4 regions of the Streptosporangium vulgare genome follow, and region 1 is predicted to be linked to each of the others. Evidence: riboswitches for the same ligand, from Rfam matches in the RefSeq annotation. Region 1 holds a riboswitch; each other region holds the start of a gene.

Region 1 (7,537 bases):
CCCTGGGACCTCACGATCGACACCGGCAAGCTGGTCGAAGGTTAGATCCGCCCGGCAGGAGGCCCGCCCGGGTGGGCGGCCGGGTCTTCTCCGCGCGGGACCGGTGCCCCCTTCGGCCGACCGGCCCCCGCGGACCTCGCCGCGGGCCCCCGTACGGGGGCTGGTGGACACCTCGGCCGACCGGCCCCGCAGGCTCCCCCGTACGGGACCGGTGGACACCTCGGCCGACCGGTCCCCTGCGGATCTTCCTCGTACGGGACTAGCAGATCTTGTGAACCCAGCTGTGCGGGTCGGGACGGGACCCGTACTGGATGCCCACGAGTTCCTCGCGGATCTTCGAGGTGACGGGGCCCTGGGTGCCGTCGCCGATCGTCCAGGCGCGGTCGGCGCCCTTGACCGAGCCGACCGGGGTGACCACCGCGGCGGTGCCACAGGCGAAGACCTCGGTGAGCTCGCCCGTCTCGCAGCCCCGCTGCCACTCCTCGACCGACAGGCGCCCCTCCTCGGTGTGGAGGCCGAGATCGGAGGCGAAGGAGAGGATCGAGTCGCGGGTGATGCCGGGCAGGAGCGTTCCGGTGAGCGCGGGGGTGAGCAGGCGGTCACCGTAGACGAAGAACAGGTTCATCCCGCCCATCTCCTCGACGTAGCGGTGCTCGCCCGCGTCGAGCCAGACCACCTGGTCACAGCCCTGCTCGACGGCCTGGCGCTGGGCCACGAAGGCCGCCGCGTAGTTGCCGCCGCACTTGGCGAAGCCGGTGCCGCCGGGGGCCGCGCGGGTGTACTCGGTGGAGAGCCAGACCGTGACGGCCTTTCCCCCGCCGAAGTAGGCCGCCGCCGGGGAGGCGATGACCATGTACTTGTAGGTCCTGGACGGGTAGTTGACACCGAGCGCCGGCTGCGTCGCGATCATGAAGGGGCGCAGGTAGAGGCTGTGTCCCGGCGTGGTCGGGACCCACTCCCGGTCGGTCTGGACGAGCAGCTCCAGCGACTCGACGAACGTCTCCTCGGGCAGCTCGGGCATCGCCATCCGCGCCGCGGAGGTGTTGAAGCGCGCGGCGTTCGCCTCCGGCCGGAAGGTCACGATCGAGCCGTTCTCCTGGCGGTAGGCCTTGAGCCCCTCGAAGAGCTCCTGCGCGTAGTGGAAGACCGACGTCGCGGGGTCGAGGCTGAGCGGGCCGTACGGCACGAGCTTGGCGTCGTGCCAGCCCTGCCCCTCGGTGTAGTCGATCGAGATCATGTGGTCGGTGAAGACCTGACCGAACCCCGGGCTCGCCAGTACCTGCTCGCGCTCTGCCGCGGTGCGAGCGTGGTCGGAGAGCTGCACGTCGAAGCTGAGCTTCTGAGCGGTGGTCATCGCACGGATCCTTCTCTTGGTGTCTGGCTTACCCTTGGGTCCATTCTGCGTCGGACCGGGTAACGGGAAACTACTCCATCCATGCCGAAAACCGGCACTGCTGGAGAAACAAAAACGCGCCTGGCGGCTCAGGTGAGCCGCCGGGCGCGTCGGGGTCGAGGAGGGCGGCTTCCTCAGCCGGCTACTCGGGCGGTGATGTCGTCGCCGATCTCACGGGTGGTCCGGCCGACTCGGCCGGCCGGCCGCTCGACCAGGTCGTCGGCGACGGCCTGCTCGACCCTGGCGGCCTCGGCGGCCAGGCCCAGGTGGTCGAGGAGCATGGCGACCGACAGGATCGTGGCGGTCGGGTCGGCCTTGCCCTGGCCCGCGATGTCGGGGGCGCTGCCGTGGACCGGCTCGAACATGCTCGGCGCGGTGCGGTCGGGGTTGACGTTGCCGCTGGCCGCCAGGCCGATGCCACCGGCGATCGCCGCGCCGATGTCGGTGAGGATGTCGCCGAAGAGGTTGTCGGTGACGATCACGTCGAAGCGCTCGGGCTGGCTGACGAAGAACATCGAGGCCGCGTCGACGTGACAGTAGTCGGTCTGGACGTCGGGGTACTCCAGGCCGACGCGGTCGAAGGTGCGGGCCCAGAGGTCACCGGCGTAGGTGAGCACGTTGGTCTTGTGGACCAGCGTCAGCTTCCTGCGGGGGCGGCCCTGCGCCTTGTCGAAGGCGTAGCGCACGACGCGCTCGACGCCGTAGGCGGTGTTCAGCGACTCCTGGGTGGCGATCTCCTGCGGCGTGCCCCGGCGCATGACGCCACCCGCCCCGGCGTACGGGCCCTCGGTGCCCTCACGGACGACGATCATGTCGATGTCCTCGGGGCGGGCCTTGCCCAGCGGCGTCTCGACGCCGGGGAAGAGCTTGACCGGCCGGAGGTTCACGTAGTGGTCGAGCTGGAAGCGGAGCTTGAGCAGCAGGTCGCGCTCCAGGACGCCCGGGGGCACGCTGGGGTCGCCGACCGCGCCGAGCAGGATCGCGTCGTATCCGCGCAGCTCTTCGAGGACCGTGTCGGGCAGGGTCTCGCCGGTCTCGTGGTAGCGCTTGGCGCCGAGGTCGTAGGTGGTGGTCTCCACCTTCGTGCCGACCGCTTCGAGGACCTTCAGTCCCTCGGTGACGACCTCGACTCCGATTCCGTCCCCGGGGATGACCGCCAGGCGAATGTTACGCGAATCCATGCAGGCACCTTACCGGTCCGTCTCGGTGATCGAACACCGGTCTCATTCCCCGGACGCATCCGCCCGGCGAGCCGCCTGATCACTTTGTCCTTCTTTGCTAGGTATTGACCGTTTCGTGAGGTTTGGTTATGGTCCTCCCATTCACATCACTGCCTAATCCGTACGGGCCCTCCCCTTACCGGGCCCGTACGGAGCCGGGGAACCACTCTTTACGGGATCTACCTGACCCCGGGAACCCCGCTCCTCCCCCGGAGCGCCGTTCCCGGCCGTCATCAGGTGGATTCCTTGGGGCGAATCAGCGCGTTCTCGCGCCGTAGGGCGGCCTCCACGCCCGAGTCCGACAGCTCACCCGGCCGGCCTTATGGAAGGAACCATCCTGTCCGGCACAGTTCTCCCCCGCGTCCTGTCCATCTCCGCATCCATGATCGTCGCCGGCGCCGCGGTGTGCGCGACCTCACCCGCCGCCCTGGCCGCCTCTCCTCCCCCCGCCCCCGGGCCCGCCGCACTCAACGCCCCCGCGCTGAAAGAGGCCCTGAAGGCCGTGGCCGTCAAGCCCGCCTGGCAGAAAGCCGTGAAGTGGGCCATGTCCAAGCGTGGAACGCCCTACGTCTGGGGCGGCACCGGCCACGGCGGATTTGATTGCTCCGGCCTGATGCTCCGCGCCTACGGCGCCGCCGGGATCAAGCTCCCCCGCGTCACCAACGACCAGTACGCCGCCTTCTCCAAGAAGATCGCCTGGAAGGATCTCAAGCCCGGTGACCTGGTCTTCTTCAGCGGCCTCGGCCACGTAGGCATGATCACAAAGCCCGGTTACATGGTTCACGCCCCGCGGACCGGCGACGTGGTCAAGGAGGAGAAACTCGACTCCTGGCGCCGCGACTCCTTCGCAGGCGCGGTGCGCCCCGACCCGCAGGGGGTTCAGCTGGCCAGGCGGGTCGAGCTCGCGACCGAGACCGGCGGATGAGACACGCCGGCGGATCACCGCCGGGAGGCCGTGGAGACCCCGGCGGCGAGAACGGGTTCAGCGGGTGGGGGCACCACCGTTGTCCCTGCGGTCCAGAGCGGTCTGGAGCGCGTCGGTGGCCTCGTTCTCGGTCTCGTCGGGACGGTTCCAGGGATACATGTCGTACATGGCGAATCTCGTCTCGGTCGCATGCCAGCAAGGAAGATGGTCGAGACTCCGGTCGGGACTCCGACCAGGCCTGATGTCGCGGGTCCGGATCACGGACCGGCGGCGGGGGCTTGGAGCCGGCACGCGCCACGACACCGCGGCGAGTCGCCGGCCTGCCCCTGTCAGGCCTCGCCGCGGCAGGTAGGAATTACGAGAACCTGGCGCATTTCATCCAGGCTACCTGGCCGCGGAAACACCGTCTCGTCCGGTGTACACACTTCTCACATGCTGAGACGAGATGTGGCCGCCGCCCCGGTCTCCGGCCCCCCCCCCGCCCCCGGGGCCGCCGGCCACATGAGCCGTTCCGGCTAGTCGGCCAGGTCGACCGATCGGCCGCTGTCGGCGCCGATCTCCGAGCCGATCTGGTCGATCACCTCGGCCGGGATGGCGGTGTCGACGGTGAGCGCGATGAGCGCCTTGCCGCCCTTGACGTCACGGGCCACCTGCATCGAGGCGATGTTGATCGAGTGGTCGCCGAGGATGCGGCCGACCACGCCGACGATGCCGGGCCGGTCGGTGTAGGTGAAGAACGACAGGTGGTCGGTCGGCTCGATCTCCATCTGGTAGCCGTTGACCTCGACGATCTTCGTGATCTGCCTCGGCCCGGACAGGGTGCCCGAGACCGAGACCGCGCGGCCGTCGGCGAGGACGCCGCGGACCGTCACGACGTTGCGCCAGTCGGGGCTCTCGGAGCTGGTGATCAGCTCGACCGACACGCCGCGGTCCTTGGCCAGCAGCGGGGCGTTGACGTAGGTGACCGAGTCCTCGACCACGTCGGTGAAGACGCCCTTGAGCGCGGCCAGCTCCAGCACGCGGACGTCGTGGGAGGCGATCTCGCCGCGCACCTCGACGTCGAGCTTGGTGGCGACCTCGCCCGCGAGGGCGGTGAACACCCGGCCGAGCTTCTCGGCGAGCGGCAGGCCCGGCTTGACGTCCTCGGCGACGGCGCCGCCCTGGACGTTGACCGCGTCCGGCACGAACTCCCCGGCGAGCGCGAGCTTCACGCTGCGCGCGACCTGGGTGCCGGCCTTCTCCTGGGCCTCGTGGGTGGAGGCGCCCAGGTGCGGGGTGACGACGACCTGGTCGAGCTCGAAGAGCGGGCTGTCGGTGACCGGCTCCTTCGGGAACACGTCGATGCCGGCGCCGGCGACGCGGCCCTCCTTGATCGCGGAGTAGAGGGCGTTCTCGTCGATGATGCCGCCGCGGGCGACGTTGATGAGGCGGACGTTCGGCTTGACCGTGTGGAGCTCCCTGTCACCGATGAGACCGATGGTCTCCTTGGACTTGGGCAGGTGCACGGTGATGAAGTCGGCCTCGCTCAGGGCCTCCTCCAGCGAGACCAGCCGGACGCCCATCTGCGCGGCGCGGGCCGGCTGCAGGTAGGGGTCGTAGGCGATCAGCTCGACACCGAACGGCTGGAGGCGCTGCGCGACCAGCTGACCGATCTTGCCGAGGCCGAGGATCGCGACGACCTTCTCGTCGAGCTCCACACCGGTGTACTTCGAGCGCTTCCACTCGCCGCCCTTGAGCGCGGAGTGCGCCTGGGCGACGTTGCGGGCGGAGGCGAGGATGAGGGCGACGGTGTGCTCGGCGGCGCTGGTGATGTTGGAGGTCGGCGCGTTGACGACCATGACGCCGGCCTTGGTGGCGGCCTCCACGTCGACGTTGTCCAGGCCGACACCGGCTCGGGCGACGACGCGGAGCCGGGGGGCGTTGGCGATCGCCTCGGCGTCGACCTGCGTGGCGCTGCGCACGATGAGCGCGTCCACGTCGGCGAGGGCGGGCAGGAACTGGGCACGGTCGGCGCCGTCGGTGTGGCGGACTTCGAAGTCCGCGCCCAGAACCGCGAGACCGGCCTCGGAAAGTTCCTCAGCGACCAGTACGACGGGCTTGTTCACAGGCTGGATCCTTACTAGACGGTGAGGGGTGCACGGACCTCACGTAGTCTATCGGCGCTTGTGAACGCGTTCACGAGTGTCCCGCGATCCGAGACGCCCCCATGACGCCGGAGACCCTCCCAAGAGACTTCTGTGACGCGAGGGAGCTTCGCGACACAGGAGACGGTTACCCGTCTTGACAGATCTCATGCGCCTAAAATTCAAGTTGGTATTGATCCCAGGAAAACTTCGCGATTACCCTGATAAGCCGTGGTCCACTACCTATCGTTCCTCATATGAGCATCGGGAACCCCGCTCTCGGCAACGTGCTCGCGCAGCACGGCGATCCGCACCGGCTGCTTGCGGCGCTGGCCGAATGGGGACTCCTGGTCGCCGTGCGACCCGACCGCTCCGTCGTGCTCGGCACGACCCAGGCCGGTGATCGTGTCCTGCTCGGATACACCTCCGCGGACACCTACGCGCGGCACCGTGGCAGCCACTCGCTGTCGGCGTGCGACGCCGACACCATCCTCGACATCCAGCGCGTCACCGGCGTGCGGGAGATCGTGATCGACGCGGCGGGCCCGGCGGCCGCGGCCGTGCCGATCGAGGATCTCCAGCGCTACCTGCTCTCGACGCGCAGTGGCCCCACGCCCGCGTTGTCGAGCGCGGCGCCGACGGCGTACGCGACCGGGGCGATGGCCACGGTCTCGCGTCCCGCGCCCGCGCGCCCGCCGAGGACGCCGGTGCCCGCCGCGCCCTCCCAGCCGTGGATCCCGGCGCCCCGGCCGCACCTGTCGGGCCCGATGCAGATGGTGGACCCGGGATACCGCCGGTGCGACCACCCGATCCTGCCCGCGCTGCGCGCCGCGATCTCGCAGCTGCTCATGGACTACCCGCTCGTCCACCACGTGTGGATCTCCGAGGCGAGCACCTCCTCGGGCGCGCCGGGGATCATGCTGCACGTGAAGGTGCACATGTCGGCGGCCGAGGACGTGGTCAGGGACATCCATCGCGGGGTGCGCGCCCGGCTGCCGCAGCTCGCCGCGAGCGAGGCGCCGATCCTGATGGCCAGGGTCGCCGACGCGCGCAGCGAGCAGCGGATGGTCGAACTGGGCGCCCACGTGGTCTGCGCCGACGTCACCGACTGAGCGCCCAGGCGGAGGACGGGCCGGGGCGGACCGGCGCGCTCCCTCCGTGAACGTCTCTCCGGCCTCGCGTGTGCGCACGCGGGGCGGGTCCGGCATCCCGCCGGGCCCGGGCATGCCGATGGGGATGCCCGCGATCCGGCCTGATCGCCGCCGCCCGGATCTCGCGTACGCGCGCCGATACCCGGCCGTCGCCCAGGAGTGCGGGCGACGGCCGGGTACGGCCCAACGGCCGGTCAGGCCGGGCGGCGCGTGAGCACCGTCCCCGTACGCACGGCCCGGCCCCGGCGATCGAGCGGACGACCCGGTCCTGCCGGTCCTGCCCACCGGAGCTCACCGGGCCGTCACGTTCCGAGCGGTAGAGCCGTCATGGACCTGGCCGATGTCGAGCGGCCAGGTCGCCCCTGTCGACGCCTCGAACTCGGTACGCGACGGTGCCCTGGCTCAGTGGGGCCGGACGTTCCTGCCGGGTCGCCGTGGATACCGAGTATGCATACGCAGTATCCGTCAGGCAAGAGATCTGCATATTCTGGACAGGTTCCGCCCCTGGGGCCGATACTCGGAGGATGAGCTCGACGCATCCCCCGGCCCGCGCCTCCGACGGGGACCGCGATCGCGCGATCAGCGAGCTACGTGACCGTGCCGTCGAGGGACGCCTGTCGCACGACACCTTCCTCGGCCGCGTCGACATGGCCCTGCGTGCGCGCAACCAGGGCGAGCTCGACAACCTGGTCGCCGACCTGCCGCAACGCGGCCGGTTCCGCCGC
Region 2 (7,537 bases), on a different contig from region 1:
GCGTCGATCGCGCCCTCGGCGGCACCCGCGCCGACGAGCGTGTGGAGCTCGTCGATGAACAGGATGATGTCGCCTCGGGTGCGGATCTCCTTGAGGACCTTCTTCAGCCGCTCCTCGAAGTCACCGCGGTAGCGGGAACCCGCCACCAGGGCACCCAGGTCGAGGGTGTAGAGCTGCTTGTCCTTGAGGGTCTCGGGCACCTCGCCCTTGACGATCTTCTGGGACAGGCCCTCCACGACGGCGGTCTTGCCGACGCCGGGCTCGCCCACCAGGACCGGGTTGTTCTTGGTCCTGCGGGACAGGACCTGCATGACCCGCTCGATCTCCTTCTCCCGGCCGATGACCGGGTCGAGCTTGCCCTCGCGAGCGGCCTGGGTCAGGTTGCGGCCGAACTGGTCCAGCACAAGGGAGGTCGACGGTGCGGCCTCGGTCGGCCCGCCCGCGGCGGCCGGCTCCTTGCCCTGGTAGCCGTGGAGCAACTGGATGACCTGCTGCCGGACCCGGTTGAGATCGGCTCCCAGCTTCACCAGCACCTGGGCGGCGACGCCCTCGCCCTCACGGATGAGGCCGAGCAGGATGTGCTCGGTGCCGATGTAGTTGTGGCCTAGTTGCAGGGCCTCGCGGAGCGAAAGCTCAAGGACCTTCTTGGCACGCGGGGTGAACGGAATGTGCCCCGACGGCGCAGACTGACCCTGGCCGATGATCTCCTCGACCTGCTGACGCACACCTTCAAGACTGATGCCGAGGCTCTCCAGAGCCTTGGCGGCAACGCCTTCACCTTCATGGATCAAGCCAAGAAGAATGTGCTCCGTACCGATGTAGTTGTGGTTGAGCATCCGGGCCTCTTCTTGGGCCAGGACGACAACCCGCCGTGCGCGGTCGGTGAACCTCTCGAACATCTCGTCGCTCCTCACAGAGCGGTCAGGCAGGTCCGGGATATCCGAGCCCTGTCATCCCGCATGGTAGCCCCGACCCGGCGACCGCTCTATGCAGAAGACGTTCCCCGAGAGCAGGGCGTTCACCCTCCATCCAACTACTTACGAGGGGCGGGATGTTCCCGCTACGCCGCAAGCGAACGGCGTTTGTCTGTCGGCGAAACGCATCATGCGGTCATGGCCGCCACCGGACCCCACCGTGACCGCCATAACCGCATGATTCACTCGATCCGCTGGGCCGATCTAGTGAGCCGCTTCGTACTGCTCGACGATCTTGGAGGCGATTCGACCGCGCTCGCTGACATTAAGGCCGTGGGACTTCGCCCACGCCCGGATGTCGGCGCTCTTCTCTCGCGTGAGCGCCCGCGCTCCGCCTGCGCGGCGGCGGCGGGGAGCCAGGGCGCCGGACCGGCGGGCGCTCTGCACGAAAGGCGACAGGGAGTCACGGAGCTTCTTCGCGTTAACGTCACTCAGGTCAATCTCATAGCTGGTGCCGTCAATCGCGAAGGCGACAGTCTCATTGGCCTCGCCCCCATCGAGGTCGTCGATGAGAATCTCCTGGATCTGCTTGGCCATCTACACAATCCTTTCGCGGGTATTGTTTCATTCGCAAGCTAAACATATACCCGGGATCGAAGAGCGGCAATTCCAGGAGCCCGGCGATTCTCACAGGCAACCGAGACTCGCAGTCGAGGCTCCCGTGGATCAGCTCTTCTGCGACTCGGGGTCGGGTCGTTTTGCCGGACGCCGGCCGACGGCTTCACTCCGAAGTAGCTTGACGACTCCGAAGATGAAGGCCCCGCCGACGACCGCCGGGGGTATCAACGCGGACAATACGTCGTACATTCGTCCTCGCTCCGCACCGTGGGTGGCTTTCTGGGGACCATGGAAATGTGGCGGCGACTCCCGGGTCGCGCAGGCACGCCCGATCGGTCTGGAACCGCCCACAGATGACCATAGCGCCACCGACCGGCGACGTGCGTCAGCAGGGGCGACCATGTCCGTCTCTCTCCAGCCTAATGCTTCTCTCCAGCCGCCTTACCGGTTGCGGTCGTAAAGCCGCGAGGAAAAACCGACAGGGCGATCAGGTGATCATCGCCGTCTCCGTAATACCAATGACCGCCGGGTTCCCGGCCGCCGCGCCGTCAGCCTCCTCGCGCCGAAACCCCTGGTGGAAGGGACCTGCCCGCCGGGACGAACGGCGCCCCGCCGTGGAACCGGAGATCGCCGCGAGCGGGTTCATCACGGGAATGCCCGCCGTTGACGGAACGCCCGGACGGAGAGCTGCTCGCTTCATCACCCCGGTGTGGACCGATGTGACGCAAGCGTATGGAACAAGACGGATCTTCAACACTTTCTCGCCAAGAGTACGACCCGCTCTGGCACGGAGTACATAGTCGTAGACCGTATAACCACCAAACGCGATGAGCCCCTCGGACAACCCCGCCAACACCACGCGCCCCCGATCCGGATCCGTAAGAAGGCCTTCACCGGCTGTCCTGAACGCGCGGCGGAAGGCGAAGAAGAGAATCAGGCACGGGGGCGCCGAGGATGCCGGAGGCATGCCGAGCCGACCATTCGGTGAGTAGTGCGCGAACCCCCGACGGCGGTGGATCCGGCATTGACGCCTCATAGGAGACCCACGGGCACGGGTGAGCCCGTTGTGGGCACCGTACGCGAATATTCCGGCGAGCGGGGCGAGACTCGGTCATAAGTTCCCCTACGTTGCTCAGGGCGCGGCAAATGGTTTTGCGCTTCCGTGGCCCTGGACCCCGAGACCCATACGGAGCCCCTAAGGCCCCTCGTTTTCTCACCCGTACGCGAAAACGGGGCCGGCGGTTCAACCGCCGGCCCCGTTATTCAGGGAACTACTTGATCTTGACGACGACCGTCCCGGCCACCTTGTCGTGCAGGGCCTGCTGCAGCGGCTTGTCCCACAGCAGCCACAGCACGTTCACGAGGGAGAAGATATTGGCCGCGTAGTTCAAGAACGGAACCCAGCTCAGGAACTGCGGGCCGAAGAGCACTCCGGCGCGCTTGAGCGCCACGTCGGAGCTGAGCCCGCCGGGCGGCAGGGCGCCGCCGACCGGCACGACCTTGATGCCCATGACCATCTTGCCGACCGTCTGGCCGCCCCGGGTGAGCATGAAGAACTCGTAGGCCACGTAGATCGCCCCGGTGATCAGGGCGGTGAGCAGGCTGGCGAGGAATACGCCACCCGGCTCCGTGAAGGCGCCCGTCTCCGTGTTGAAGCTCGCCTGCGTCACGATGACGGCGGTCAGCACCGCGGTGATGATCAACATCGGGATCACCAGGATGACCCCGTCGATGATCCTCGCCACCAGGCGCTGCCACCACTCGGCGAGCGGGGCGGGGGCCCCGGGGGGGCCGCCGTACGGCTGGCCGTAACCCTGCTGGCCGTACGCGGGCTGCTGCTGGCCGTAGCCCTGCTGCCCGTAGTCGGGCTGCTGACCGTAGCCCTGCTGCCCGTACTGCTGCTGCCCGTAGTCGGGCTGCTGGCCGTAACCGGGCTGGGGCTGCTGCTGCCCGTAGTCGGGCTGCTGGCCGTAGCCGGGCTGCTGCTGGCCATAACCCGGCTGCTGACCGTACCCACCCTGCTGGCCGTAGCCCTGCTGCTCGTGGGAGGACTGCTGACCGTAGCCGGGCTGCTGACCGTACGCGCCGGTCCCGCCCTGCTGGCCGTACCCCTGCTGCTGGCCGTAACCGGGCTGGGGCTGCTGCTGCCCGTAGTCGGGCTGCTGGCCGTAGCCGGGCTGCTGACCGTACGCGCCGGTCCCGCCCTGCTGGCCGTAGCCGGGCTGCTGGCCGTACCCGCCCTGCTGGCCGTATTCGGGCTGCTGGCCGTAGCCCTGCTGCCCGTATCCGGGCTGGCTCTGCCCTGGGCCGGTGTTCGGCTGTGAGGCCTCCGACCTGTACCCCACGACTGTCACGTCGGGGTCGAGTCCGCCAGGGCCTCGACCCGCGTTGTGCTGTCCGTAATCCGGCTGTCCCGACGGTGTGCGATCGCGGTCGGGATCATCCTGTGGATACGGCGGCTGTCCGGTGCTCACCGCGTCACCTCACTTAGACTGCGCATGTGGCAAATGTCAGACGCACATGCATGCTGCTGCACAAGGTATCGACATAGGTATCAACAGTCACCTTTCCGATCAGTCAGCTCTAAAGTCATCAGAGTCGGGCTCGCGTGTCAGATGCAGCAGCATCCGGGTGTTTCCCAAGGTGTTGGGCTTGACGTGTTCCAGATCGAGGAACTCCGCCACACCCTCGTCGTAGGAGGCGAGAAGCTCGGCGTAGACCTCCGGGGCGACGGGTGTGCCCTGGATCTCCCGAAATCCGTGCCGCGCGAAGAAGTCGACCTCGAAGGTCAGGCAGAAGACCCGGCGCAGGCCCAGGTCGGCGGCCGTGCGAATGAGCGCGGAGACGATCCGGTGGCCGATTCCCATTCCCCTGCGGGTCGGATCGACGGCGACGGTGCGGATCTCGGCCAGATCCTCCCAGAGGACGTGGAGCGCTCCGCAGCCGATCACCTCCCCCTCCGCGTCGGTGGCGACCCAGAACTCCTGGACGTCCTCGTACAGGGTGACGGTGGCCTTCTCCAGCAGGCGCCGGCCGACACCGCCGTAGGTGTCGACGAGCCGCCTGATGGCCCGGACGTCCTGGGTGCGGGCGCGGCGGACCGTGACCTCGGAACCCGTCCCCGGCACGGGCGAACCCTGCTCCGCCCCCGCGGATTCGGCGCGCCGCTCCCCGTCGCCGGGGGCGTGAACAACCGGCACGGGAGAATGCTCAGCAAGCTGCTCCATGACCGTTCAGCGTACGTCCTCACGGGTCTTCAATTACGGCTCACCCTTAACTCCCAGCTCGCGGGCCGCACATGACCCTTGGCAGTCGCTTTACCACGCTCGGTACACGACGCCTCCAGTGTGCCGTAGCTCACCTTTGGCACGGTCCCGGAGCTGGGAAGACCTTCGTCACACGCGTCGCACAGGAGGCAAAGGCAGCGTAACGGCCATGTTGATCATATTGAGGTGTGATCTTTTCGTGACACCTCGGTTGCGAAACCTCTACTGAATTCGCAGTTCTGGTTGAGCAGGAACCATAGGTGCACTAATCTCCGTGCTCGATGTCAGAGACGTAAAAAGCCTGACCCGCCGAATCCTCGCACGTGGGGAACCGGGGACCCACCACGTCCTCCGGGGTGAATCCGAGTGCCACCGGCGCACCCGGTAGGGCTGCCTCCGGCCCGAACCCGTCAGCTAACCCGGTAGGCGGCCGAGGAGAGGAGCCTGTTGGTGAAGCGCACGCGCGACCACGGAGGAGAGCACGCGGGTCACGACGCCCGCGGCCGCGAACGCGCGCCACGAGGGCTGCGCCGTCGCATGGCGGTCGTCGGCCTGGCATTCGCCACCCTGACCCTCGGCACCCCGCTGGTGGCGGCCACCGCGGACCCCGAGCCCAGCCTCCAGCAGCTGGCCAAACAGGCGGAGAAGCTGCAGCAGGAGATCGGCGTCCTCGCGGAGCGCTACAACGGCGAGCGGGTCAAGCTCAAGCAGGCCCAGCGGGCCGCGGAGAGCGCCAAGAAGACTCTCGCGTCGAGCGAGTCCGAGCTGGCGTCCCGTCGCACCAAGGCCACCCTCCTGGCCCAGAGCACCTACATGTCGGGCGGCCTGAACTCCGGGCTCGCCTTCACGCAGGCCACCGATCCCGACACCTTCCTCGACCAGGCGACCACCAACTACGCGCTCCAGCAGCAGCAGAGCGAGGAGGTCGCCCAGGTGAGCCGGGCGATCGAGGCCGCCGAGCGGGCCCAGGCCAGCGCCAAGGCCAGGACCGCGGAGGTCAAGAAGATCCTGGCGGAGATCGACGGCAACCGGACCAAGATCGAGCGGCTGGTCGACCGGGTCGAGAGCGACCTGTTCAGCGAGGTGCGCACCAGGGCCGTCAGCAACAGGGGCGCCCGGGTGAAGACGAACGTGCCCATCGTGGGCAGCGGCAAGGCCGCGGAGGCCACCCGCTGGGCGCTCACCCAGCAGCTGAAGCCGTACGTCTGGGGCGCCGAGGGCCCCAACTCCTTCGACTGCTCCGGCCTGGTCATGTGGGCCTACCAGAAGGTCGGCATCAGCCTGCCGCACTACACCGGCGACCAGTGGACCGCGGGCACCCACGTCTCCAGGAACGAGCTGCGCCCCGGCGACCTGGTCTTCTTCTACAGCGACCTGCACCACGTCGGGATCTACATCGGTGCGGGCCTGATGGTCCACGCTCCCCAGACGGGTGACGTCGTCCACATCACCACGATCGACAACCGGCCCTTCGTCGGAGGCGTCCGCATCGCCGCCTGAACCGGCGCCCGAACCGCCGCCTGAACCCGGCGTCCGAAACGGCATCTGAACGGCATCTGAACCGGCATCGCCGATCGGATCCGCGTACGGCGGAACCGGGGACGCGCACGGTCGCATCGGGGACGCGCACGGCAGAGCCGGGGCGTCCGCCGGATCGGATCGGCGTCCACCCGTGTCCGGGCCGCACACATGTCCGGCCCGCACGCGTGTCCGGCCCGACCTGCCGGACACGCGGCGGTGTGTCAGATCAGGCGGCGACGGGCTGCCCAGGCCACGGCCTCGATCGCCGTGGCGACGCCGATGCGGTCGCAGATGCCTCTGAGCCTGCGTCTGACCGTCCGGCCGCTGATGTCGAGGCGACGCCCCACCCGATCGACCGTGACACCCTTGGCGAGCTCAGCCAGCAGCACGAGGTCGTCGTCGCTGAGACCGATATCGCTCATGCCCAGGGGGCTGTCGCCATGGCGTGAATCCACTTCTGGATATGCCATCAAGAGTCACTCCCCCCACTCTGGAAACCGGGTGCGAGACGCCGGAAATGAATACCGTCCGCCAGGAACGGTAAACGCCTTGTTCAAAGGTCGTCAAGTTCCACTCTTCATAGCGTGCGTCCAGTATTGACATAGCAGGCGCTACGTGAAGTACTCATGATATGTCAGTGCCTTTGCGGCTATGTCATGATCGAGCGCAGGCACGAGCCGGCAAGCACCCCCTGGCTGCGGTGACCGAGGTCCTGGCAGAACAAGGTTTCGCCGGAACCACCGCTCCGCCGGTCACCTCGAAGCCACCCTCTCGGGATCCGGACCGCCCGCATTTCTCGGAAAAAATTGATCTCTTCCCGACGCCCTCCGGCGACCACGCCCCCGCTACCTTGACGGCGCACCGTGAAAAACGCGGAAATATGAGGGACAAGCGTACAGCTTTGCGGCATTCGCGAAGTACCGTGCGGCGGGGGCGGGATGTCCGGGCGATATTGGACATACAGGAAAGGGACTTCTGCCCCATACGGAAATGCGTCCGGTATTGCGCGGAACCATGAGCCCGACGGACATTTCCGGCCCGCCGGGTCAGCCCCGGCGCCTCGGGGCGCTCCCACGAGGACCCACCCGATGCGCGGGGTCCCACGGGGCCCCGCCCCGCCGCCTCGGGGCGTTTGCCGCGAAGGACGGCCGGGAGACGGCGGGAACGGCCTTGAGGCGTTTCCCGTGAGGGACGGACCGGAGACGATCGGGGAATCGC
Region 3 (7,537 bases), on a different contig from region 1:
TCGACTCCTTCCGTGTGTCGCACGGCCTCCGTCACGAGGACGAGGCGATCGTGGCCCACCGCTGGCTGGCCGAGGTCTTCCAGCCCACGGTGCTGGCCGTGCCCCAGGAGCTGCGGGGCAAGCTGGAGCCCGCCCAGTTCTTCCACGAGGTGCTCGACCACCGCTGGTACATGTCGGAGGAGGCCGGGAACGACGTCGGGCTGCCCGCCGCGGTGAATTCCTATGTGAAGAACATTCTTGTTTTCAAGCCGGACGAAAAGGCACTCATCACCGACGAGCCAACGGGTTGATTTCCACCCGGGGTGTATAACTTCCTACTCGGTTAGGGAATCGTATGCCTTCTCCTATCAAAGCCCTAGTCAGGGAGTTCGGTTCGCGAGCGGTTTCCCTACGCTGACCGGGCGACGCTTGAAGTCGCCGGCGAGGGAGAGTACGTGCTCGGAATCGAAGACTGCCTGACCGAGGTGATGGCCATCCCCGGTGCCCTGGACGCGATCCTCATCGATCAGACCAGCGGGACCGCGGTGGCCGCCGGCGGTGCGAGCCGTCACGCCGACGTGGAGAGGTCGGCCGCGGGGCTGAGCGAGACCCTGCGCGCGACGCTCGACGGGCTCGCCCTCGCCTCGCCCGGCGGCACGGTCCGGATCAACGACATGATCGTCACCACGGACGGCGGCCACCATTTACTGCGGCCGCTGGAAACGCCTTTCGACGGTCCCCTCGTCATTTACGTCAGGCTCGATCCCGAACGCTCGAACCTGGCACTCGCCCGCCACCGTCTCCAGGCCCTTTCCGGCCGCCTGATATCGACGTGAGACCATGCCGAGCGTCGAGAACATCCTCAGCGGGCTCGCCGGCGACCACGCCACCGGCTCCCTGCGGCTCGGCAAGGCGGGGGTCATCTACCTCACCGACGGCCGCGTGACCTACGCCGAGAGCGCGGCCGCCCCCCGGCTGGAGGACCTGCTGGGCACCTGCCGCGGGATATCCGCCCACGCCGTACGACAGGCCAGGCAGGCCGCCGGCGGCCGGCGGCCGGACCCGCGGCCGTCGGGGGGCGAGCGGCTGGTCGCGCAGGGCCTGCTCACCAGGGGGGAGCTGGAGTTCTGCGTGCTGAGCACGGTGCTCGACGCCGCGTACTTCCTGCTGCAGGCCACCGGGCACCGGCCCAGGTTCCGGCGGGGAGAGCTGCACTGGCTCGGACCGCAGTGGTACTTCGACGCGACCGGCCTGCTCCGGGAGTGCGAGCGGAGGAAGGCGCAGTTGGAACAGACCTGGCCGTCCGCGGAGCTGGACACGCTCCCGGTCGTCCCGCTGGGGCGCATCAGCGCCCAGCGGGTGGTGCTGAGCTCGCTCCAGTGGGAGGTGCTGGTCGGCGCCGACTCCACGGCGACCCCCGCCGACCTGGCACGCAAGCTGGGCCGGCCCGCGTACTCGGTGCTGCTCGCCGTGCGGCAGCTCGCCGCGTCCGGACTGCTCCGCGTCCCGGAGCCCGGTCCGGTCGTGGCTCCCGGGGCTCCCGTAGCCCCCGGAGCTCCCGTAACCCCCGGGGCTCTCGGGGCACCGGAGCCGCTGCCCCGGCGGACGAGGGGCGCCACGGAGATCCCGGCGGCCGGTACGGGCTCTCCTGAGACGCCGGAGTGGCTCCCCAGGGCGAACGGGGACCCCGCCGACGTCAACCTGCTCATCCGGCTCAGGAACGCATTGGAGGCGATGACTTGAGCCCGGTCACATGCCGATAAGGCTGCGGACGCTGAAGCTGATCGGAAGGAGGATGCCGGTGGAACTGCGCGAGGAGATACGGCGCGAGATGGCGGCGCTGCGAGAACGCATACCCGACGTGAACGGGAGCATCGCGTGCAGCGTCGACGGTCTGACGATAGCGAGCGACCTGGACAGAGACGCCGAGCAGACCGGCGCGCTCTCCTCCGCCGTGCTGGCCCTCAGCCGCCGGATGACGAGCATGGCCGGCAAGGGCACCTTCGAGGAGACGTTGATCTCCGGCACCAACGGTTACGCGGCGTTCTACGCCGCCGGACCCAAGATCGTCCTCACGGTCCTGGCGCGCCCGGGGACGAACCTCGGGCTGCTCCGGCTGGAGGGCCGCAAGACGGCGGCCAGGCTGGCCGCCGTCAGCTCACGCATATCGATATCCCAGTGAGGAGACAGCAATGGGCAACATGGACATCTCGCTCAAGGAGATGATGACGATCGACGGTGCCATCGGCTCGGTCGTCGTCGACTACAACAGCGGGATGGCGCTGGGCGCCCTCGGCGGATCCAAGGACCTCGACCTCCAGGTGGCGGCCGCGGGCAACACCGAGGTCGTGAAGGCCAAGATGCGGACCATGGAGTCGCTCGGCCTCAAGGACGGCATCGAGGACATCCTCATCACGCTCGGCACGCAGTACCACATAATCCGCCCGATCTCGGGCCGGAGCGGCAAAGGGCTGTTCCTCTACCTGGCCCTCGACCGGAACCGGGCCAACCTCGCGCTCGCGCGGCACGTCCTGCGCGGCATCGAGGAGAAGCTCGAGGTGTGATCCCTCCGGTGCGGCCCGTGCCCCGGGAGGCGCGGGCCGCACCGGAGCCCTCCGGGAGCGCCACGGAGCCTCCCGGGAGCGCAGCCGGACCTTCGTGGAGCCCCACCGGAGCTTCGTCGGAGCCTGGTCGAGGAGAACGAGGAGAACGCGAGAAACAGGGCGTGCCGGGGGTCACCGCCCGGAGTCCGCGGAGACGGTGAGCTCGTCGATCGCGTCGACGAAGGCGGGCCAGAGCTCGGCGGGCAGGTCGTGGCCCATGCCGGGGAAGGTGATCAGCCGGGCGCCGGGGATCGCGTCGGCCGTGGCGATCCCGGCGGGCAGCGGAACGAGCGGGTCGTCCTCACCGTGCAGCACGAGAGCCGGAACCGCGAGCTCCCCGAGCCGGGGCGCACGGTCGCCGGAGGCCATGATCGCGGCCACCTGCCTGGCCGTGCCCGCCGGGTCGTACGACCGGTCGTAGCCCAGCCCGGCGATCTCGGCGTTCCACTCCCGGTCGAACGGGTAGCCGGGCGAGCCGACGGCCGCGCAGTTGTCGAGGGCCCGCCGGACCGCGCTCTCGCGGTCGGGCGTGAAGGCCGGCAGGAGCACGTCCGGGTCGGTCAGCAGGGCGGCCCGCGGGCTCGGGGTGGACATGATCGAGGTGAGGCTGCGCACCCGGCGCGGGTGGCGGATCGCGAGTGACTGCGCGATCATCCCGCCCATCGAGAGGCCGATCACGTGGGCCGTGTCCCAGCCGAGCGCGTCGAGCAGTCCGGCGGCGTCGTCGGCCATGTCGTCCAGCAGGTAGGGGACCTCCCCGCTCCCGTCCAGGGCGGGCGTCCCCGCCCCGTCCAGGTGGGTGCTCTCGCCGCTGTCGCGGTTGTCGAAACGCACCACGTGGTACCCGCGGCCGGCGAGCAGCGCGCAGAACCTCTCGTCCCACTGGATCAGCTGGCAACCGAGGCCCGTGATCAGCAGGAGGGGACGGGCCCCCGGGGAGCCGAAGGTGTCGTAGGCGATCTCGATACCGTTCGCCGGGGCCCGCAGAGTCATGGCGCTCCTACCGTCCTTGCTGGTTCCGCGGGACAGAATGCCATTCGGGGGAAAGCGGGCCACCGGCGGGGTGAGGTCTCCGGCGGAGGATCTCCGGCAAGGGGTCTCCCGCAGGAGGGCTCCCGCAGGGGGTCTCCGGCAGAGGGTCTCCGCGGGTCGAGGCTCTGCGGGTCGGGGCTCCGTAGGTCGGGGGTCGGGGGTCGGGGCTCCGGGGGGAGCTTCTACGGGACGGACTCTCCAGCGGGGAGAGCTCCGGCCGGGGCGGTCCGGCGGGGCAGGGGCTCCGCCGGGGAAGCCGGAACGGGGGAGCTCCAGCGGGGCGCAGGCCCCGGCTCAGCTCTTCCCGGCGCCGATCTCGGCGGCGCGGGCACCGATGGCGGCCACGCCGGCCGGGAGGTGCATGGAGGCGGGCTCGACCATGACCTTGGGCTTGCCGGCCCACGGCCGGACCGCGGCGCTCGCCAGCTGGGTCTGCACGCCTATCCCCAGCTCCTGGGCCTTGGCGAAGACGACCGTCGGGGGCTTGGCCGGGCTGGTGTCCCTGCGGTTCCAGGCACCGGTGGAGAACGCGACGGGGTGGTTCTTGATCCCCGTACCGCCGCCCCACTTGGTGACCACGTACTTGATGTCGATGTGGCCCATGCCGCCGTTGCCGTCCACGCCGAGCGTGCCGGCGTTGAACCTTCCACCGGTCAGGTCGGCGAAGGTCTTGGCGTCGATGTCGATCATGATGCCCTGGTTCGAGGGCGAGCCCGGACCACGGTCACCGACGAAGAACTTGGCCTTCTTGCCCTTGTAGATGAGGTAGCCCTCGGTGAGCAGGGGCCAGCTCGGGCTGGCGATCATGCCCTTCTGCATCGGCCTGCCGCTGGCGGGCAGCCCGGTGTCACCGGCCCGGCCGGAGGAGTCGTCCCAGAAGTAGGAGGCCGTGGTCGCGCCCTGGAGGAGAACGGTCTCGGCACTGGCCTTCGCCACGCCGACCTCGGGGTCGGCGGTGGCGGCGAAGCAGGTGGCGGCGGGCAGCGCCAGGGCGACACCGGCGGAGGCGAGGACACTCGCACCGACCAGGGCTGCGGCCGCGAGACGCTTGCCGCGGGGATTGTCGTTCTGCCAGGTGGACTTGCTCAGGCCGTTCTTGTGCATACCAAAGAAGAGGCGCATGGAGAAAAGGCTCTTTCGCGAGGGAACGGGGCAGCCATGTGCGACACACCGGAGGGGTGCACTGGCGGGAACGCGCTCGTCGGAAAAGGGGGCGTAGCCGGAATCTCAGGCAATCGCTACGCGGAGCACGATCTGGAGGATGCCGCGGTCGGGGCGGCGGGGGGGTCGGGGGGGACGGGGGAAAAGTCAGGTGGTCGGCGCGGACACGGGGTGCACCGACGTGGTAACGCGGTGATCCATGAGGGGATCTCCTCTCCATCTCGTCTACCGGGTTAGCTGACGGGTTCGGGCGGTGGAGTTGCCCTACCGCCGCGCGGTCGCGGCGGATTCACCCCGGAAACGTGGTTCCCCGGCTCCGGAGCCCGTACGGGCTCTCGGGATTCGACGTCGGCCGGCCGCTCCCTCTTGTGAAGGGCAGGTCGCCTACCGATAACCCTGGACACTACCCACCAAAACCGGACAAAGCAAAGCAAACACCATGAAAACCCCAGAAGATCTACCTACAACCTTCAAGGAAGCCTCATCGATCGCCCCGTCAGACCAACACCCGTCCTACCAGCACGGATGTCTCCCCCATGCCGGGAATCGCCTCCGGAACCCCGTCCCCGGCCCCGTTTCCCGGCCTCGTTTCCCGGCCTCGTTTCCCGGCTCCGTCCCGGCACCCGCTCCAGAGGCTCCGCTCAGTCCCACCAGAACGACCAGGCGTTCCTGCCCTTGATCTGCTCGGCGTAGTCGATGAGGTTCCCGGCCCCCTGGATGATGCTGTCGGGGCAGAACGTCCAGTGCTCCGCGGCGACGTGCAGGGCGTGCTCCGAGGTCGTCGGGGGCGCGGCGACGCTGAGGTCGAGGGTGTTGAAGCCCATGCCGACCACCCGTACCCCGAACCTGTCCTCCCAGCTCCGCACGACGGCCGCGAGCGGGACCATCCACTCGTTGTGGTTCAGGGCGCCCTGCCAGCCCATGACGGCGAGGGCGTCGGCCCCGCGCTCGACCGCGACGAGCCCGAGCGGGGTCCTGCGCTCGGCCACCAGCCCGGCGTACCAGTCGGCGACCACGCCGGGGTCGGCGGCGAGCCTGCCCGAGGGGGCCGGGCCGGGACACTCGGGACCGAAGGGGTCGAGCAGTTCGAGCTGGTCGAGGTTGGCCCTGGCGATCCAGTCGGACCACACCTCGGCCATGAACGCGGCGGCGTGGTAGTTGTCGATCTGACCGGCCGTGTCCGGGGCGATCTGGCCGGCCGACCAGGGCTGGACGGAGTCCTCCAGCAGCACCGGCCACAGGCCCGACCGCTCGTGCTGGGCCCTCAGCCGGGCCCAGTACTCGCCGGAGACCGCCACCTCGCTGAGCCAGAACGCCGGACGGCGACGGACGGCGAGCTGAGCGTAACCGGGGTCGGGCCACACCACGTCCCCCGGTGGCAGCTCCACCGAGAGCCTCCTGACCACGCCCTCCCCGGTCTCGCCGCCGCCCTCGCTCCCGTCGGCCCCATCGGCGAACAGCTGACCCAGAACTGGCGGAAGTCGCTCACTCTCGCAATCGCTCATCTCTACCGATCCGATCCTGGCCACGGACCAATTTTGGCCTGTCAACCATCCCGAGGGACAGTTCTGCCCTGGTCCAGGCAAAAATTATCGGTATCGCGGAGAACGGAACCGGGTGGGTACCCGCCCGTCCCCGTCCCGTCCGGTTGCCCGCGGCCGGTTGTGCAGTGCAGAACGTTGTGCTGCAAAGTGGCCGCGGGGCGGCGTACTCGCCTACCTTGACCAGGTATTCGATTGCCGGATCACCATGGGAGGCCGCGATGGGTGGGCCCGCCCCCGAGCGCAACCAGTCGGCCTCGCTCCGCCGCGCCCTCGCCGTCCTCGCGCACGTGCGCGACCACGCGGGCGCGGGCCACGGCCTGTCGCTCACCCGGCTCGCCGAGGCGCTCGACCTGTCCAAGAGCACGGTGCTCCGGCTCACCGCCCCGCTCATCGAGGCCAGGCTCCTGGAACGCGACCGCAAGAGCGGCGCCTACCGGCTGGGCAGCGGCGCCCTGCGCCTCGGGCAGGCGTACCTGTCCACCCTCGACCTGCGGACGGTCGCCGCCGAGGAGTCGCACCGCCTGATGGCGGAGGTCAGGGAGACCGTCCACCTCGTGGTCTACGACCCGCCCGACGTGGTCTACATCGACAAGGTCGAGAACGAGACCAACGTGCGCATGGCCTCGCGCATCGGCAGCCGCAACCCCGTCTACCGCACCGCCGTGGGCAAGGCGATCCTCGCCTGGCAGCCGGAGGAGGCCGTCGAGGAGATCGTGGCCGCCGGGATGCCGCACGTCACCCGGTACACCATCACCGACGCCGCGCGCCTGCGCGCCGAGCTGGGCCGGATCCGGCAGCGGGGCTACTCGGTCGACGACCGGGAGAACGAGCCCGAGGTGCGCTGCGTCGCGGCGCCGATCTTCAACCACAACGACGTCGCCACCTCGGCCATCTCCATCTCGGGTCTCACCTCCCGGATCACCGCCGCACGGGTGCGAGACCTGGGTCCCCTGGTGGCCGAGGCGGCCCTGCGCATCTCCAGAAAGCTCGGCTCGACCCGATGATCGACGAAGTCAGCCCGCCGACTCCCTAAGGACCCGTTTTCCATGACTGACCTGGTAACGCTCGGTGAGAGCATGGCCCTGTTCACCGCGCGGCGCACCGGCCCGCTCAGGCACGCCCGCGACTTCGGACTCGGCGTGGGCGGCGCGGAGTCGAACGTGGCCATCGGCGTCTCCCGCCTCGGCGGGCGCGCGGCCTGGATCGGCAGGGTGGGCG
Region 4 (7,537 bases), on a different contig from region 1:
ACGCTCGTTGTGGGTCTGGCGCTCGGTGTCCAGGGCGCGGAGCTTGACAACGACGTCAAGGTCCGGACGCCTCCTGGCCAGCTCGGCCAGGGCGAGCAGAATGCGCTCGCGCTCCTCCCTGCGCCTGGGCACCTTGGCCTGGGTGGCGAACACCACCCGGTCTCGCGGCCCGGTGGCGGGCGTCTCCGCGCCGTCGCGCAGGAACGGCAGCCGGGCCAGCCCGACCTGGCCCCCGCCGCCCAGCCTGCGGCCGATCTCGGAGAACTCCTCGACCTCCCGGCCGCTGTGCAGCACGAACAGGTCGCATCCGCTGCGGAACAGCCACGCCTTCTCGGTGGCGGGCACGGAGATGCCCGGCAGCCCAGAGACGAACACCGGCCGGGGCCGCAACCCGGCCAGCACCTCACCGGCCAGCACGTCCACCACGGGCCCCGTACAGGCGACGAGCACCACGTCGGGCCGCAGACGCTCCGCGGACCTGCGCAGCGCGCGGGCCGAGAGCACGGGCGGGTCGGCCGCCGAGCCGGCGACGGCGGCGTGGATCTGCGCCGGCGACGGGGTGATGGGGGTACGGACGACCGCCAGCTCCGTCTCGCAGCCCGAGGGCAGGTCCCTCAGCAGGCAGGCCGCCCACTTCAGGTAGGAGTCGGAGTCGGCCACGGCCAGGACCTTCAAAGAGAACCTCCGGCGGGGAATCCCCGGTTTCGCGCGGTTTTCGTACGGTTTCGTAGGCATAGAAGCGCGGCGCGCGGCCCGCGGGCGGCGAGCCCGCCGGGCGTCGGCCACGGGGTCATGACCCGGTGACTCCCGTGTCGTGGTGGGCGAACCTCGACAGGTGCGAGCGGAGTGAGGGAACCGCCTCGGCCGTCCACCACTCGTCGGGGACGTCCACCGTCTCCACGGCGACGCCCCGGGCCGAGAGCAGGACCCGCAGGGAGGTGACCGCGGTGGAGGGCAGGCTGAGCACCCGCTGCTCGGCGGCGAGCCCGCGCAGGGTCATCTCGGCGGGGGTCCCGCCGTCGTAGACGGTGATCCCCGGCTGCTCCCCGACCCGGGCGAGGTCGTCGGGATCCTCGCGGCGGTGCGGGAAGTAGGCCACCGGACCGGCCGAACCGAGCCCGGCCAGCCAGGTGAAGTAGCGGTCGCGGTGGATCAGGCCGTTGCGGACCAGCGAGGTCCCGAGGACGACGGTGCGCTCCTCGGGACGGGGCCCGCGCAGCGGCTGGGACCGCAGCCAGGCGAAGTCGTGGGTGACCAGCTCGGCTCCCCCCGCGCGTACCGCCTTCGCCAGGTCGGGAGGGACGGGCAGCGCGGTGAAGATCGACAGCCGTCCCGAGCGGGCGGCGGCGCGCAGCCTGAGCCCGGCCGCCGCGCCGAGGGCGGTCCTGAGCCTTCCGACCTTCGCCCTCGCCCTCAGCAGGGGCGTTCCCAGTCTGCCGGTGAGCAGTTCCAGGAGCCTGATGGTGGCGAGACCGTCGTCGACGATCACGATCCGGCCGGGGAGCGCGGTGAGCCAGCGGAACTGGACCTTGCCGGAGAAGGCGTCGCCCACCACCCAGGTCTCGCCCCGGCGCGGCCGGGGCATGTCCGGCCTGGCCGCGGTGAGCTCCAGCCCTCTGGGCAGGGTGAGACGGCCCAGCTCGCGGCCCGTCACGGCCAGCGGGCGGAGTTTCGCCCTGGGCACGAGATGGCTGCGGGCGCCGAGCAGCCCGGCATGATGGGCCTCCACCGCGCAGAGCATCTGCAGCGGGGACTCCACCCAGGCAACGGCCGAACCCTGATCCCGCGCGTGGTCTCGGCCGTCCTCCACGCCGGGCGATGACCCGTTCACGACTGCCACAACCTAACCCGGTGTCCTTAAGCGCCCGGGAACTGCGGGTGAACAGCCGACCACGCGCGCTTGTGGATGATCGTCCGGTCTTTACCCGCGTGCTCGGCGGGGCCTGGGGGAAAGCGTGTTCCTTTACTCGGCACCTTTACTTTCCCGGGGCCGCGGGACCCCGCCGAGCGCGTCGCTTTACCCTCCGGGCGGCGAGACCCGCTCACCCCTCTCCATCACCGCCCTGAGCTGGGGAAACTCCCCCGGGCACGAGCCTGGAGCCGCCGGATCCGGCACACCGGCCCCGGACCTCCCATGGGAGAACCCCTACCATCCGAATACTTTTTACTATCGAAAACATGTTCGACATTTGACCGGATGCGCCGCCTCCGGCCAGGACCCTCACCCGCGCGTCGTAGCACCCCTCGACCCGGGGGCCGCGGGCGGGTCCGGAGAACCCGGATCGCCGCGGAGGCAGGGGATTCCGGCCTCGAAGGGCCGTCCCTCCGTCCACCGGGACGAGGCACGGACAGGGTCGCCTCACCTCACCCCTCCCGCCGGGCGGCACCCGGCAACACCTTCCCGGTTCATACGTATTCCCAAGTCAGGGCAATATGTCCTACTTGTAATCGTCTGTCCGTCTGACGTACCTTCGTCCTATTCATGGCGATTGCCTAGGTCTACCAAGGTCTGTGCATTGCCGTCACATTGCCCGACCGTGTCCCACCTGGCGGAGCTCCTTCCACCGATGGTGAGCACGGCCGCCGAATCCGCGAGGTCTGCGGAACCGGGGAACCACGTTCCTGGGGTGAATCAGCGCACCTGTGCGCCGTAGGGCACTTCCCAGCCCGAACCCGTCAGCTAACCCGGTAGGCGGAATGGAAGCGAAGCAAGGAGTCGAACCCCCGCATGACCCATCGCCTCATCTCCACTCCCCGCGCGGCATGCGCCATCCTGGGCGCGTGCGTCGCCCTGGCGACCGGCGCCACCGGCACCGCACTTGCCGACGGACACGGCGTCGTGAACGCCCCGCCCGTCGACACCAAGGCCCAGGACGCCAAGGCCGCGAAGACCCCCCTCCAGATCGCGGCCGAAAGGCTCCCCAAGGTCTCCGCGGCGAAGGTCCTGGACATCGCCTCCAAGCAGATCGGCGTCCGCGAGAACGCCCAGGGCGGCGGCACCAAGTTCCACTCCTGGTACATGTCGAGCCCCCGCGCCAAGGAGACCCTCGCCCGCGACGGCGGCCGTAACGTGTACGACTACGCCAACGCCCCCTGGTGCGCGATGTTCGTCTCCTGGGTCGGCGAGATGGCCGGCATCCGCCCCACGATGGGCTGGGACGCCTACACCGTGGCCCACGCCAAGTGGTTCAAGAACAACGGGCACTGGGGCACCATCCCCACCCCCGGCGCCGTCGTCTACTTCGACTGGGCCGGTGGCAAGAGCATCGACGGCATCGACCACGTCGGCTTCGTGAAGAACGACAACGGAGACGGCACGATCACCACGATCGAGGGCAACACCGGCAACGGCGACGTCGAGCAGCGCGTCCGGCCCATCTCCCAGGTCGTCGGCTACGGCTACCCCGTCTACTCCAACTGATCCACCCCCGCCGCCCGCGCCCGTCATCCTCCCACGGCGCGGGCCTCCCGGCCCCACGGCCGTCCGCCGGCGAACGGCGGCCCGCTCCACACGCCCCCGGGGGCGTCGCTCCGTCCGGCGACGCCCCCGGGGGCGTTCCTACCGCCCCCCTCGCCCTGACACGCCCTTGACAGCCTTCCGCCGGCACCCGGCGGGTGCGCCCCTCCCGGCCCTGCCGACGGCACCCCGGCCACGCACGGACACGAAATGCCCCGACTGTATGTCCGTGAGATGGGAGCGCTCCCAATCACCTCGATGAGACGTTTGGGTAGGTTTGCTGCTAATAGTCCCGCCTAAAACGGCCGGATGTAACGGTTGAGTTTCGGCATATTGACGTCCTGGTTGCCCATCGTCCACTCTTCGTGGGAGCGCTCCCAAAGCACATTGAGGAACGACCTCGTCACGAGGACCGCGTTTGTCGGGGACCGGTCCGCGATGTCGCCTCCCAATGATTCGGGCGACCACCTGAGAGGGGTCCGGAATGTTGAACAACAAGCGACACGGCAAGCTCGCCGCCGTCGCGGTCATGGCGGCCACCGCCCTGGCCATCACGTCGTGTAGCTCCAGCGAGCCCGCCAAGACAGCCGCGGACGGCGGCTCCGCCGCACCGGCCGAGCCGGTGACCATCACCGTGCACACCTTCGGCGGCGGCGAGAACTTCGGCTACGACAAGGCCGTGGAGACGTGGAACGCGGCGCACCCGAACATCCAGGTCAAGTACCAGAACCTGACCGACCGGTTCGAGGACGTCTACCTCCCGCAACTGCTCCAGCGTCTACAGGCGGGCAGCGGCGCGGCCGACATCATCGCCCTGGACGAGGGCGCGATGGGCCTCATGAAGGCCCGCCCGCAGTTCTTCACCGACCTCGCCGAGTACGGGCTGGACAGCCGCAAGGCCGACTTCCCCGCGGCGAAGTGGGACAACGGCATCAACGCCGACAACAAGCTCTTCGCCGTGGGCACCGACATCGGTGGCATGACCATGTGCTACCGCAAGGACCTGTTCGAGAAGGCGGGCCTGCCCACCGACCGCGAGGAGGTCGGCAAGCTCTGGCCGGACTGGAACGCCTTCAAGGCGATCGGCGAGAAGTTCAAGGCCGCCAACCCCGGCAAGACCGATCCCAAGTTCATTGACGGCCCGAACACGCTCTACAACGTGATCCTGTCGCAGGAGGCGCCGAAGAACGGCAACGTCGCCTACTTCGACAAGAACAACCAGCTCATCATCGAGACCAACCCGGCCATCAAGACCTCCTTCGACACGGTGAAGAGCTTCAGCGAGGCGGGCCTGACCGCCAAGCTCGCCTCGTTCAGCCCGCCGTGGAACGCCGCGATCAAGAAGGGCGCCTTCGCGACCATGGGCTGCCCGGCCTGGATGCTCGGCGTGGTCTCCGGCGCGGCCGGTGAGGACAACAAGGGCAAGTGGGACGTCGCGGCCGTGCCCGGCGGCGCGGGCAACTGGGGTGGCTCCTACCTCGCGGTTCCCAAGCAGAGCAAGCACCCCAAGGAGGCCGCCGAGGTCCTGAACTACCTCACCGGCAAGGAGGGTCACATCATGGCCTTCCAGGAGGCCGCGGCCTTCCCGAGCTCCATCCCCGCCCAGCAGGACCCGGCGGTCGCCGACCTGAAGAACCCGTTCTTCAACGACGCGCCGACCGGTCAGATCTTCGGCGCCTCGGTCAAGGACCTGCTGCCCGTCTTCCTCGGCGAGAAGCACGCCCAGGTCAAGACCGCGGTGGAGAAGGTCCTTGAGGGCATGGACCAGGGCTCGGTCAAGTACGACCAGGCCTGGACCAAGTTCCTCGAAGCCGGCGTCAAGGCAGCGGGCTGATCCCCGTACCGACCCGCATCGGCCCGGCCGCGGTGACCCCGCGGCCGGGCCAGTCGCCTGACCCCGCTGAAAGGCTCTGACCTTTGACTTCCTCTCCACGGCTGAAGCCGGGAGATTCCGGCCCTCGCGGGCCGGGCTTCCCGGTTCACCGGCGACCGTCCGCCCGGCCCGAGCCGGCCGGGTCCCACCTCGCCCCCACAGGCGCTTCGTCTCTCCGCCCGCCCGGCGAGGGCACCACGCGTCATGCGTCGGCGGCCTGGTCATCGCCGCAGAACGCCCTACCGACCCGCGCGACACCGTGCCGCGTTCCCACCCCGGAGCCAAAGCTCGAGGTCTCCACGCTCAAGGAGATTCGATGACACTGCACGTCGACTCCCCGGCCGCCCCGCCACGACCCGGCCCCCGCCGGTCGCAGGGCCGCCGAGGACCGGAGCGGGGTGGTGGATGGGCCCGGTTCGACCTCCGGGCGACCCCCTACTTCCTCGTCTCCCCGTACTTCCTGCTCTTCGCCGTCTTCGGCATCTTCCCGCTCGGCTACACCCTCTGGGTCTCGCTGCACGATTGGGAGCTCGCCGGGGACAAGACCCTCGTCGGCCTCGACAACTACATCGAGCTGATCACCGACGAGGCCTTCTGGAACGCGGTGATCAACACCCTCGGCATGTTCGTCCTGTCGACGGTCCCGCAGCTCGTGCTCGCCCTCCTGCTGGCCAACGCGCTCAACAAGCGCATCCGGGGACGGCTCTTCTTCCGCCTCGGCGTGCTGCTGCCGCTGATCACCTCCGTCGTCGCCGTCGCGGTGGTCTTCACCCAGCTGTACGGGCGCGACTACGGCATGATCAACTGGTTCCTGAGCTTCTTCGGGGTCGACGCGATCAACTGGCAGAACGAGAAGTGGTCCTCGTGGATCGCGATCTCCACGATGATCGACTGGCGCTGGACCGGCTACAACGCGATCATCATGCTCGCCGCCATGCAGACCATCCCCAAGGACCTCTACGAGGCCGCCTCCATCGACGGTGCCACGCCCAGGCGGCAGTTCTGGCAGATCACCATCCCGATGCTGCGCCCGACGATCATCTTCGTCGTGTTCATCTCCACCATCGGCGGCCTGACGCTGTTCACCGAGCCGGTCATGTTCGACGGCAACCCGACGATGAGCGGCGGCGCCACCGGCCAGTACCAGACCGTGGCGATGTTCATCGTCAAGGAGGCGTTCCGCGACTTCGACTTCGGCTACGCCGCGGCCGCCTCGTGGCTGCTGTTCGCGCTGATCCTCATCGGGACGCTCATCAACTACTCCTTCACCCGCCGTATCGGGGGTTCCAAGTGACGGTCACCCAGCTCCGGCGGCCCCCCGCGCACTCCCGACGGGCCTCGGGCCAGTCGGCCGCGCGGAACCGCATCTGGGACGCCGGCCCCATGACGAAGGTCGTGCTGGCCTTCGCCCTCGTGCTGTCCGCGTTTCCCATCTACTACATGTTCATCATGGCCACCCGGACCAACGAGGAGGCCATCGACGTACCTCCGCCGCTGCTCCCCGGCGGCCACCTCGGTGAGAACATCGCGCGGCTGCTGTCCACCGAGGACGCCTACTTCATGACCGGCCTGATCAACTCGGCCATCGTCTCGGTCACCGTGACCGTCTCGGTCGTGCTGATCTCCACGCTGGCCGGCTTCGCCTTCGCCAAGCTCCGCTTCCGGGGCAGCAAGGTCCTGCTGGGCCTGATCCTGGTGACGATGATGGTCCCGCTCCAGCAGATGGGCGTCGTGCCGCTGTACGAGCTCATGGTCACGCTCGGCTGGACCGGCCAGCTGAAGGCGGTCATCCTCCCCTTCCTGGTCAACGGCTTCGGGGTCTTCATGATGACCCAGTACGCCACCCAGGCGGTGCCGGACGAGCTGGTCGAGGCGGCCCGCGTGGACGGCGCCTCCACCATGCGCATCTACGCGAACGTCATCCTCCCCGCGCTCCGGCCGGGCATGGCGGTACTCACCCTCCTGGTCTTCATGCAGACCTGGAACGAGTTCATGTGGCCGTTGATCGTGCTGAACCCGGACAACCCGGTGGTTCAGACGTCGATCGCCGCGCTCAACCAGGCTCACGGAACCGACTACGTGATGCTGTTCACCGGCACCGCGGCGTCGGTCCTGCCACTGTTCATCGTTTTCATCGCGTTCGGCCGCCAGATCGTCGGCGGACTCATGGAAGGTGCGGTCAAGGCGTGACGACGCAAGAGACGCGA

The links. Region 1 has a riboswitch for cyclic di-AMP ahead of ACFFRH_RS31250 (C40 family peptidase). Riboswitches for the same ligand answer to the same signal wherever they lie in the genome.
Region 2: it holds a riboswitch for cyclic di-AMP, as region 1 does, so the genes downstream of both, ACFFRH_RS33895 (C40 family peptidase) here and ACFFRH_RS31250 (C40 family peptidase) in region 1, are expected to answer to the same signal.
Region 3: it holds a riboswitch for cyclic di-AMP, as region 1 does, so the genes downstream of both, ACFFRH_RS10120 (hypothetical protein) here and ACFFRH_RS31250 (C40 family peptidase) in region 1, are expected to answer to the same signal.
Region 4: it holds a riboswitch for cyclic di-AMP, as region 1 does, so the genes downstream of both, ACFFRH_RS13135 (CHAP domain-containing protein) here and ACFFRH_RS31250 (C40 family peptidase) in region 1, are expected to answer to the same signal.

The regions. Positions count from the first base shown of each region.
Region 1 covers NZ_JBHMBS010000019.1:115,102-122,638, reverse strand. Annotated here, with positions in the region: gene ACFFRH_RS31265 (Uma2 family endonuclease) at 1-45, shown strand, start outside; gene ACFFRH_RS31260 (branched-chain amino acid aminotransferase) at 260-1,354, opposite strand; gene ACFFRH_RS31255 (3-isopropylmalate dehydrogenase) at 1,528-2,574, opposite strand; cyclic di-AMP (ydaO/yuaA leader) riboswitch at 2,715-2,948, shown strand; gene ACFFRH_RS31250 (C40 family peptidase) at 2,936-3,538, shown strand; gene serA (phosphoglycerate dehydrogenase) at 4,054-5,643, opposite strand; gene ACFFRH_RS31240 (hypothetical protein) at 5,919-6,773, shown strand; gene ACFFRH_RS31235 (FHA domain-containing protein) at 7,337-7,537, shown strand, end outside.
Region 2 covers NZ_JBHMBS010000023.1:82,678-90,214, forward strand. Annotated here, with positions in the region: gene ACFFRH_RS33870 (ATP-dependent Clp protease ATP-binding subunit) at 1-899, opposite strand, end outside; gene ACFFRH_RS33875 (histone-like nucleoid-structuring protein Lsr2) at 1,179-1,511, opposite strand; gene ACFFRH_RS33880 (hypothetical protein) at 2,020-2,499, opposite strand; gene ACFFRH_RS33885 (RDD family protein) at 2,804-3,877, opposite strand; gene ACFFRH_RS33890 (amino-acid N-acetyltransferase) at 4,106-4,660, opposite strand; cyclic di-AMP (ydaO/yuaA leader) riboswitch at 5,096-5,243, shown strand; gene ACFFRH_RS33895 (C40 family peptidase) at 5,249-6,298, shown strand; gene ACFFRH_RS33900 (helix-turn-helix domain-containing protein) at 6,541-6,741, opposite strand.
Region 3 covers NZ_JBHMBS010000004.1:123,149-130,685, forward strand. Annotated here, with positions in the region: gene ACFFRH_RS10090 (DUF4032 domain-containing protein) at 1-290, shown strand, start outside; gene ACFFRH_RS10095 (roadblock/LC7 domain-containing protein) at 435-815, shown strand; gene ACFFRH_RS10100 (hypothetical protein) at 820-1,722, shown strand; gene ACFFRH_RS10105 (roadblock/LC7 domain-containing protein) at 1,775-2,161, shown strand; gene ACFFRH_RS10110 (hypothetical protein) at 2,172-2,543, shown strand; gene ACFFRH_RS10115 (alpha/beta fold hydrolase) at 2,715-3,575, opposite strand; gene ACFFRH_RS10120 (hypothetical protein) at 3,909-4,736, opposite strand; cyclic di-AMP (ydaO/yuaA leader) riboswitch at 4,983-5,133, opposite strand; gene ACFFRH_RS10125 (DUF4253 domain-containing protein) at 5,417-6,280, opposite strand; gene ACFFRH_RS10130 (IclR family transcriptional regulator) at 6,538-7,323, shown strand; gene ACFFRH_RS10135 (sugar kinase) at 7,366-7,537, shown strand, end outside.
Region 4 covers NZ_JBHMBS010000005.1:241,603-249,139, reverse strand. Annotated here, with positions in the region: gene ACFFRH_RS13145 (DUF6716 putative glycosyltransferase) at 1-675, opposite strand, end outside; gene ACFFRH_RS13140 (hypothetical protein) at 791-1,759, opposite strand; cyclic di-AMP (ydaO/yuaA leader) riboswitch at 2,572-2,710, shown strand; gene ACFFRH_RS13135 (CHAP domain-containing protein) at 2,729-3,421, shown strand; gene ACFFRH_RS13130 (ABC transporter substrate-binding protein) at 3,942-5,291, shown strand; gene ACFFRH_RS13125 (carbohydrate ABC transporter permease) at 5,647-6,624, shown strand; gene ACFFRH_RS13120 (carbohydrate ABC transporter permease) at 6,714-7,520, shown strand; gene ACFFRH_RS13115 (GH1 family beta-glucosidase) at 7,517-7,537, shown strand, end outside.